2 regions of the Salinicola sp. genome follow, and region 2 is predicted to be linked to the other one. Evidence: predicted binding sites of a transcription regulator. Region 2 holds the regulator's gene; the other holds the start of a gene.
What was found. The regulator PhoB, encoded in region 2, activates phosphate uptake and scavenging genes when phosphate is short. The targets are predictions, from matches to a motif close to TGTCATANNNNTGTCANA.
Positions count from the first base shown of each region.

Region 1: a site for PhoB is predicted at 1,630-1,647, ahead of phnD (phosphate/phosphite/phosphonate ABC transporter substrate-binding protein). Genes of this name have one in related genera too.

Region 1 is NZ_CEXLVS010000058.1:8,058-12,265, reverse strand. Features, by position in the region: gene phnC (phosphonate ABC transporter ATP-binding protein) at 1-456, opposite strand, end outside; gene phnD (phosphate/phosphite/phosphonate ABC transporter substrate-binding protein) at 541-1,551, opposite strand; gene AC3AYF_RS07210 (TraR/DksA C4-type zinc finger protein) at 1,795-2,226, shown strand; gene zigA (zinc metallochaperone GTPase ZigA) at 2,308-3,507, shown strand; gene AC3AYF_RS07200 (NADH:flavin oxidoreductase/NADH oxidase) at 3,748-4,208, shown strand, end outside.
Region 2 is NZ_CEXLVS010000008.1:15,432-19,639, forward strand. Features, by position in the region: gene AC3AYF_RS01655 (methyl-accepting chemotaxis protein) at 1-262, opposite strand, end outside; gene phoR (phosphate regulon sensor histidine kinase PhoR) at 399-1,751, opposite strand; gene phoB (phosphate regulon transcriptional regulator PhoB) at 1,760-2,449, opposite strand; gene ubiA (4-hydroxybenzoate octaprenyltransferase) at 2,595-3,506, opposite strand; gene AC3AYF_RS01675 (chorismate--pyruvate lyase family protein) at 3,609-4,073, opposite strand.

The DNA.
Region 1 (4,208 bases), on a different contig from region 2:
CTGGCGCTCGCCGCCGGAGAGCGCATCGGCGCGCTTGTTGGCGTAGTGGGCGATGCCGACGCGCTCCATCAGGTGATAGGCGCGCTCGATGTCTTCCGCCGGGTACTTGCGCAGCGCCGCCCGCCAGTAGGGGATGTAGCCCAGCCTCCCGCACTGGACGTTCTCCATCACCGTCAGCCGGTCCACCAGGTTGAAGCCCTGGAAGATCATCCCGATTCGCCGGCGCGCCTTGCGCAGCTCTTCGCGTTTGAGAGACGTCAGCTCCAGGCCGTTGAGCTCGATACTGCCTTCCGTGGGTTCCACCAGGCGGTTGATGCAGCGCAGCAGGGTGCTCTTGCCGGCTCCCGAGGCGCCGATGATCGAGACCACCGATTCACCGGGGACGTCGAGATCGAGCCCGCGCAGCACCGGCTCGCCATGGCCGTACCGTTTGACCAGATTCTGAATGCGCAGCATGAGGGATCCTCGTGGAGAAACGGCGCCGAGTGTCGGCGCCGTCCGGTTGGTCTGCAGGATGACCGTGCTAGATCACGAACCGGGCTATTCGATGTTTTCCTGTGAGTAGACGACGCCGTTGGCATCCTGGATGTCACGAATCACTTCCCAATCCTTCTGGTACGTCACCGGGACGAACTTGGTCACGCCGTCGAACTCCTCGCCCAGTTCGGTACCTTTCATGTCGAAGCTGAAGAAGGCTTCCTTGATCTTGTCGATCAGCTCGGGCTTGAGGTTGTAGGCGTAGGTATAGGAGGTGGTGGGGAAGCGCTTGGATTCGAACACGATCTTGACCTCTTCCGGGTCGTAGAGGCCGCGTTCGGCCATGCGATCGACCACCTCGGAGGCGACCGGCGCGGCATCATAGTCACCCGCGACCACGCCCAGCATCGACTGATCGTGGGAGCCCGAATAGACCACCTCGTAGTCCTCGTCGGGGGTGATGCCCTGCTCGGGGAACAGGGCGCGTGGCGCCAGGTTGCCGGAGTTGGACGTGGGCGAGGTGTGCGCGACGCGCTTGCCCTTGAGGTCGCTCAGCTCGTCGATGCCGCTGTCCTTGCGGGTGTAGACCTGCAGGGTGTAGCCGAACTCGCCATCGTCGCTGCCCATGATCGCGAACGGCACCGCCCCGGCGAGATTGACCGCGAATGGCGTCGGCCCGGTGGAGAAGCCCGCGACCTGGATGCGTCCGCTGCGCATCGCTTCGATCTCGGCGGCGTTGGACTGCACGGCGTAGAAGCGCACGTCCTTGCCGGTCACGTCGCGGAGGTGCTCGATGAACGGTTCCCAGATATCGGCGTAGATCGCCGGATCCTCGACCGGGGTGTAGGCGAAGACCAGCGGATCGGGATCGAGGAGTTGGGATTCGTCGCTCGGCGCATCCGCGACCAGGTCGCCGTCGGCATCGCAGTACATGGGCGCCAGATCCCCGCGCTGCGGGCACTCCTCGGCGGCCTGTGCCGCAACGGTGAGGCCGCAGCCGAGTAGCAGCGTGGCCAACAGGGAAAGCGGCAGGCGTAGCGAGAGGGAGCTGGAGGGTTCGAGACGTCGTGGCATGGCGGATCTCCTGGGACGGAGGTTGTTATAGGCGACACCGACCGCGCGATTTGTCGATCTTTTTAGGGGCGCTTTCGGTGTCATGGTTTTGTCACAGTGTGGGCAAAATCCGCCGCAAAGCGCATTCGACTTTCGCTAATGACTGCATTTCATGTTCGTTTCCGAGCAGGGAGAGAAGAGTGTTGGCGTTTTTATTGTTATGTTATAACATTAACTGGTCGAGACGCTCCCGAGGAGGCCGCCATGCCGTTACCGCTTATCGAGGATGAGAGCCAACTGCTGGCAATGCCCGAAGGCGCCTACATGAACGAGGCTCAGCTCGACTTCTTCAGGCGGCGTCTACTGGCGGAGCAGGCTGAGCTGGAAGCCGCGCTGGAAGAGACCCGCCGTACCATCGTCGACAGCCGTGGTGCTGGCGACGAAGCCGATCTGGCCGCCAACGAGGAGACGCTGGGTCTGCTGCTGCGCCAGGCCGACCGCGAGACACGCCTGCTGCGCAAGATCGTCGGCACGCTGAAGCGGCTGAATGAGGGCGACTACGGCTTCTGCGAAGAGACCGGCGCGCCCATCGGCCTGCGGCGATTGCTGCTGAGACCCACCGCCACGCTGTGTCTCGAGGCCAAGCAGCGTCAGGAGCAGCGCGAGCATCACTACGCCAGGCGGCACAGCGCCTGACACGCCGAGTGCCGGCGACCCCAACATCCATGGCCCATTCGATACCGAGGCCGACCCGGACCGACCTTGCTGGAGGAATCCATGAACCCATTGCCCGTTACCGTGCTGTCCGGCTTTCTCGGCGCCGGCAAGACGACGGTGCTGAATCATCTGCTCAACAATCGCGACGGCCGGCGCATCGCGGTGATCGTCAACGACATGAGCGAGATCAATATCGATGCCGCCCTGGTGGAGCGCGAGGTCGATCTCAACCGTGCCGAAGAGAAACTGGTCGAGATGAGCAACGGCTGCATCTGCTGCACGCTGCGCGAGGATCTGCTGATCGAGGTGAATCGGCTCGCCGACGAAGGACGCTTCGACTACTTGGTGATCGAGTCCACCGGCATCTCCGAGCCGCTGCCGGTGGCGGAGACCTTCACCTTCGAGGATGAACAGGGGCGCAGCCTGTCCCAGGTCGCCCGACTGGACACCCTGGTCACCGTGGTCGACGGCGCCAACTTCCTTTCGCAATACCATGAGGCCAAGTCGCTGGCGGAAGCCGGCGAAAGCCTGGGCGAAGAGGACGAGCGCAACGTCGCCGGCCTGCTGGTGGATCAGATCGAATTCTGCGACGTGTTGCTGATCTCGAAATCCGATCTGATCGATACGCGCACCCTTGGCGAACTGGAGGCGGTGTTGAAAAGCCTCAACCCCGAGGCCGAGATCCTGCCCATCAGTCACGGTCAGGTCGCGCTGGATCGGGTGCTCGACACCGGCCGCTTCAGCTTCGAGAAGGCCCAGCTCGCCCCCGGCTGGCTCAAGGAGCTGCGCGGCGAGCACGTCCCCGAGACCGAGGAGTACGGGATCTCCAGTTTCAGCTTCGAGGCGCGCCGCCCGTTCCACCCGCAGCGCTTCTTCGAGCTGTTGCACGGCGACTGGGGCGACGGCCGCCTGCTGCGCTCCAAGGGTTTCTTCTGGCTCGCCAGCCGGCCACAGTTCGCCGGCCAGTGGAGCCAGGCCGGCGGCATCGCCCACCACGGCTTCGCCGGCCTGTTCTGGCGTGCGGTGCCCGAGTCGCGCTGGCCGCAGGATCCCGAATACCGCGCCTCCATCCTGGAGAAGTGGCAGGAACCCTTCGGCGACATGCGCCAGGAGCTGGTCTTCATCGGCCAGGGCCTGGATGCCGTCGGGATTCGGCAACGGCTCGAGGCGTGCCTGCTAAGCGACGACGAACTGGCTCGCGGCAAGGAGTACTGGATGACGTTGCCGGACCCGTTCCCCGATTGGGGGGCTGCCGCCTGAGTCCATCGTGGCCGGCTCGCTGGTGCCGCCTCGCTGTGGTCTGGTCTCCACCAGAGCTTCCCCGGTAGTCCCTTGTGGGCTTCACCGGGGTTTTTTATGGTCGCCGTTCTCCTGATGCCCACTTCGCGACCTCGACGACCACCTCGGTGGGTTTTTGTTTTCGTCATCGAGAGGCAGGCATTGCCAAATAATTATTAGCAAGCTACATTTTCGCCATCATCCATCTCAGGAACAGGATTCATGGCCTCTCCCAAGCTGTTTACGCCGCTCGAGCTCGCCGGGCTCGAGCTGGCCAATCGCATCATGATTTCACCGATGTGCCAGTACTCCGCCGACGAGCACGGCAACATGACCGACTGGCACACCATCCATCTCGGCAACCTGGCGCTCTCCGGCGCCGGGCTGCTGGTGATCGAGGCGTCGGCGGTGGCGCCGGAAGGGCGCATCACCCCAGGGGACGTCGGGCTCTATTCCGACGCCAACGAGCAGGCGATGGCGCGCACGCTGGAGGCGGTACGGGCCCATTCGCCGATGCCGATCGGCATTCAACTGGGCCACGCCGGGCGCAAGGCCTCCTGCCAGGCACCCTGGGAAGGCGGCGCGCAGTTGAGTCTGGACGCGGGAGGATGGCAGACCCTGGCGCCCTCCGATGTGCCCTATCAGGCCGATCAGCGTCCGCCGAAAGCGATGAGCCTCGACGA
Region 2 (4,208 bases):
AGACATAGCTGCCGTCGAGATCCAGCGCCGACAGGTTCCTGCGGGCGAAGCCCTTGGCGGCGTCCTCGGAGAACTCGCCATCGTTGGCGCGCTGGACATAGCGCTCGACCAGCGTCTGGGCGCTGGCCACGAAGCTCTTGAGACTGCTGACGCGCTCGGCCATCAGCGTCTCGCGCTTTTCCAGGGCCATCCAGCCCACCAGGATCAGCATGCCCAGCCACATCAGGCCAACCGTGATCCAGAGTTTTCGTCGCATCGTCATCTTCAGGGGCGTCCTTTTCTTCGCGAGAAGCAATTCATATAAACAACTAGTGGCTATGAACCGACCTCGTTATCGGCCGGGGACGCCGAAGATTGAGCGGGTATCGAAGGAGAGCGCCGAAAAAGGAGGGGATTGGTCAGGCTGATGTCGACGTATCGGAGGAGGGGGAGGTCGGCAGTGCGGGCGCCACGCGCGCCGCCGGGAACACGCAGCGGAAGCGCGCGCCGAGCCCCGGACGACTGACGATTTCCAGGCTGGCGTCGTGACGCAGCAGCACATGCTTGACGATGGCCAGGCCCAGTCCCGTACCGCCGGTGGCGGCACTGCGACCCTTGTCGACGCGATAGAAGCGCTCGGTCAGCCGCGGGATATGGATGGGGTCGAAACCGTCGCCGTTGTCTTCCACTTCGATGGCGGCGCCGTCGTGCCAGGGCTTCCAGCGCAAGGTGATGGTACTGCCTTCCGGCGTGTAGCGAACGGCGTTGAAGACCAGGTTGGAGACGGCACTGCGTATCTCCTTGGTGTTCGCCAGCAGATGCCGCGACTCTTCGGCTTCTATCGACAACTGGTGGCGTTGCGCGCTCAACTCGCGGGCATCGGCGGCGATATCGTGGAGCAGGGCGGTCACGTCCAGGGTGTCGCGGTCGTCGTCGGGGCTGTCGATCTCGAGCCGCGACAGCAGCAGCAGATCCTCGACCAGGTTCTGCATGCGCGTGGTCTGGGCCTGCATCTGGCCGAACCCGCGCTGCCAGCGTTGGGGCAACTGGTCGGCATGATCCGAATAGGTTTCGAGATAGCCGGCCAGCACCGTCAGCGGCGTGCGCAGTTCATGGGAGACGTTGGCGACGAAGTCGCGGCGCATCATCTCCAGTTGGTGCAGTCGGGTCACGTCCCGCGCCATCAGCAGGCGTTCGTTGTCGCCGAACAGGGTGAGATTGAACTGCAGGGTGCGGTTGGCCTGGACCGGGGAGGGAATCAGCAGCGGTTCGCGATAGTCGCCCGTCTCGAAGTAGGCGATGAAACGAGGGTCGCGCAGGAAGTTGGTGATCGGCTGCCCGCGGTCGTGATCGGGCTGCAGGCCGAGCATGTCGCAGGCCGCGCTGTTCCACCACTCGAGATCGCCCTGGGGATCCAGCATCACCACGCTGTCGCGCATCGCCTCGCAGGAGTCCTGGATCCGCCGCAGGATGTCGCGCAGTCGCTGCTGCAGCTGGGTCTGCGCTTTCTGATAGTGATACAGGCGGTCGAACAGATCGCCCCAGACGCCGGTACCGGGTGGCGGCGCCTCGCGGGGGTTCTTCAGCAGCCAGACATAGAGCATGCGCACGTGGCGCAGATGCAGGAAGACATAGAGCCCCAGGCCGGCCGCCAGCCCCCAGCCCATTCCGGCGAGCAGGTCGCCGCCCAGTTCGCCGAGCAACAGCCCCATCGCGCCAAGCCCGAACAGCATGTAGCCGAGGCGCCACAGTTCGTTGATCCAGTAGCGCACGTCCTGACTTACTCCCTGATCGAAAAGCGGTAGCCGGTGCCGCGCACGGTCTGGACCAGATGCTGGTGCGCTTCGCCCAGGGATTTGCGCAGGCGCCGAATGTGGACGTCGACGGTACGCTCTTCCACGTACACGTTGCCGCCCCAGACCTGATCCAGCAACTGGCTACGGGTGTAGGCACGTTCCTGGTGGGTCATGAAGAACTGCAGCAGGCGATACTCGGTCGGGCCGATCTCCAGGGCGCCGCCGTTGGAGGTGACGCGGTGGCTGGAGGGATCGAGCCGCAGCCCCTCGACCTCGACCGCCTCCTCGATACCCGGCGGCGTGGCCCGGCGCAACACCGCCTTGAGACGCGCCACCAGCTCGCGCGGTGAAAACGGCTTGGTGATGTAATCGTCGGCGCCGGCTTCCAGCCCCTGGACCTTGTTGTCCTCTTCACCCTTGGCGGTGAGCAGGATGATCGGCATCTCGGCGGTGGCCTCCTCGCGCTTCAGGCGGCGCGCGAGTTCGATGCCGCTGGTGCCGGGCATCATCCAGTCGAGCAGAATCAGGTCGGGTTTCTGGTCCAGCGCCATGGCGTGGCCGGTCTGGGCGTTGTCGGCTTCCAGTACGCGATAATCGGCCATTTCCAGGGCGACGGCGATCATTTCGCGGATGGATGACTCGTCGTCAACGATGAGTACGGTCTTGGAGCTCATGCGCAATGCCTCGAGTGAGCCGCCGGTTAGCCTGGTTGCGTGGCGTCGATGACACCATCGGGCGTAGCTTCCGGCCGTGACAGAACGGTGACGATTACATCGTGAAAATATGACATCGATATGACAGTCGTGCCAATCGCATCATTCAGGTCGGTGGCCACAGGGCAAGCATCAGCCCCGCGAACAGCAGCAGCCCGGACCAGAAGTTGATGAGAAAGGCGCGAAAGCAGGCGTCGCGCTCGCGTTCCCGGATCAGCCACTGCTGATAGACGAAGGTGGCCGCCATCGCGGCCAGGCCCAGCCAGAAGAATCCGCCCAGTTGGGTCCGCATGCCGATCCAGGTCAGCAGGGCCAGGGTCAGCACCTGCAGCAGGCCGATGATCCGCTTGTCCCACTGGCCGAACAGCCGCGCGGTGGACTTGATCCCGATCTTGATGTCGTCGTCGCGGTCGACCATCGCGTACTGGGTATCGTAGGCCACGGTCCAGGCAACGTTGGCGAGCAGCAGCAGCCACGCTTCCAGCGGTACCTCGCGGCTCACCGCCATGAACGCCATCGGGATGCTCCACGAGAACGCCATGCCCAGCACCACCTGCGGCAGATGGGTATAGCGCTTCATGAACGGATAGATCGCCGCCAGCGCGACGCCGACGAAGGAGAGCAGCACGGTGGCCAGGTTGGTGAAGCAGACCAGCACGAATGCCAGCACCACCAGACCCGCGAACAGGATCCTGGCCTCCTGCTCGCTGATCCGTCCGGTCGCCAGCGGGCGCTCCCGGGTCCGCTTGACGTGGCCGTCCAGATGACGGTCGGCGTAGTCGTTGACGACGCAGCCGGCGGCGCGCATCAGGTAGACACCGATCACGAAGATGATCAGCGTGGCGCGATCCGGCAGCCCGTCGGCCGCCAGCCACAGCGCCCACAGCGTCGGCCACATCAAAAGCCAGGTGCCGATCGGCTTGTCGAGGCGCGTCAGGCGCAGAAAATCGGGCAGGCGGGCGAGGCCGCGGGGGGCTGGATTGCCGCTGGGAGTGGAAGGGGAACCGGCGCTGGGCATACGAATCTCCGAAACGGCAAGGCCTCTGAATCGGCAACGACTTTACTGCAACTGCGGCCTCGCTTCGAGGTGGGAACCGTGGTTCAGGTCGTGGATCGTCGTTCAGGGGGACGCAAGGCCCAGATCCTCCGCCATTTCATGCAGGAAGCACTCCTGCACCAGCAGCTGGAATCCTCCGTGGCGAAAGCGCGAACGACGCAGCCAGACGCCCTCGCCACCGGGCGAGAGCGGCGCGATCTCGATCGGATCGCGCTCGAGATCGGGCTGGGCGAAGAGCCAGCTGCCCAGCGAACGCTCTCCCAGCGTGCGCAGACGACGACAGCCGATACGATCCAGCGGGGCGATCGAACGCGCCGCCACCCACGGCCGCTCGCCGCTCATCAGCGTGACCTCGCGTATCCAGGCCACGGCGGTGGGAGGCAGGCCCAGGGCCTGGGCTTCGTCGCGGCGCGGTCGTTCGATGCCCTGGTGTACCAGCCTGACCCGAAAGGGGCGCTCTGAGGCCGCGATCAGCCGCGCGGTGAGCGAGTCGGTGGAAGCCACCCACTGCCACCAGGCGGCGGTCATGCGGGGGCGCCGCGTGGCTGCGGGGGCCCAGCGAATCCATCGCCAGGATCGTGCGGCGGGCGGAAGGGCATGGCAGTGACAGGCTGAGGGCACGCGAAACGACTCCATCAAGACGCACCGGGGAAGCGCCGTGGA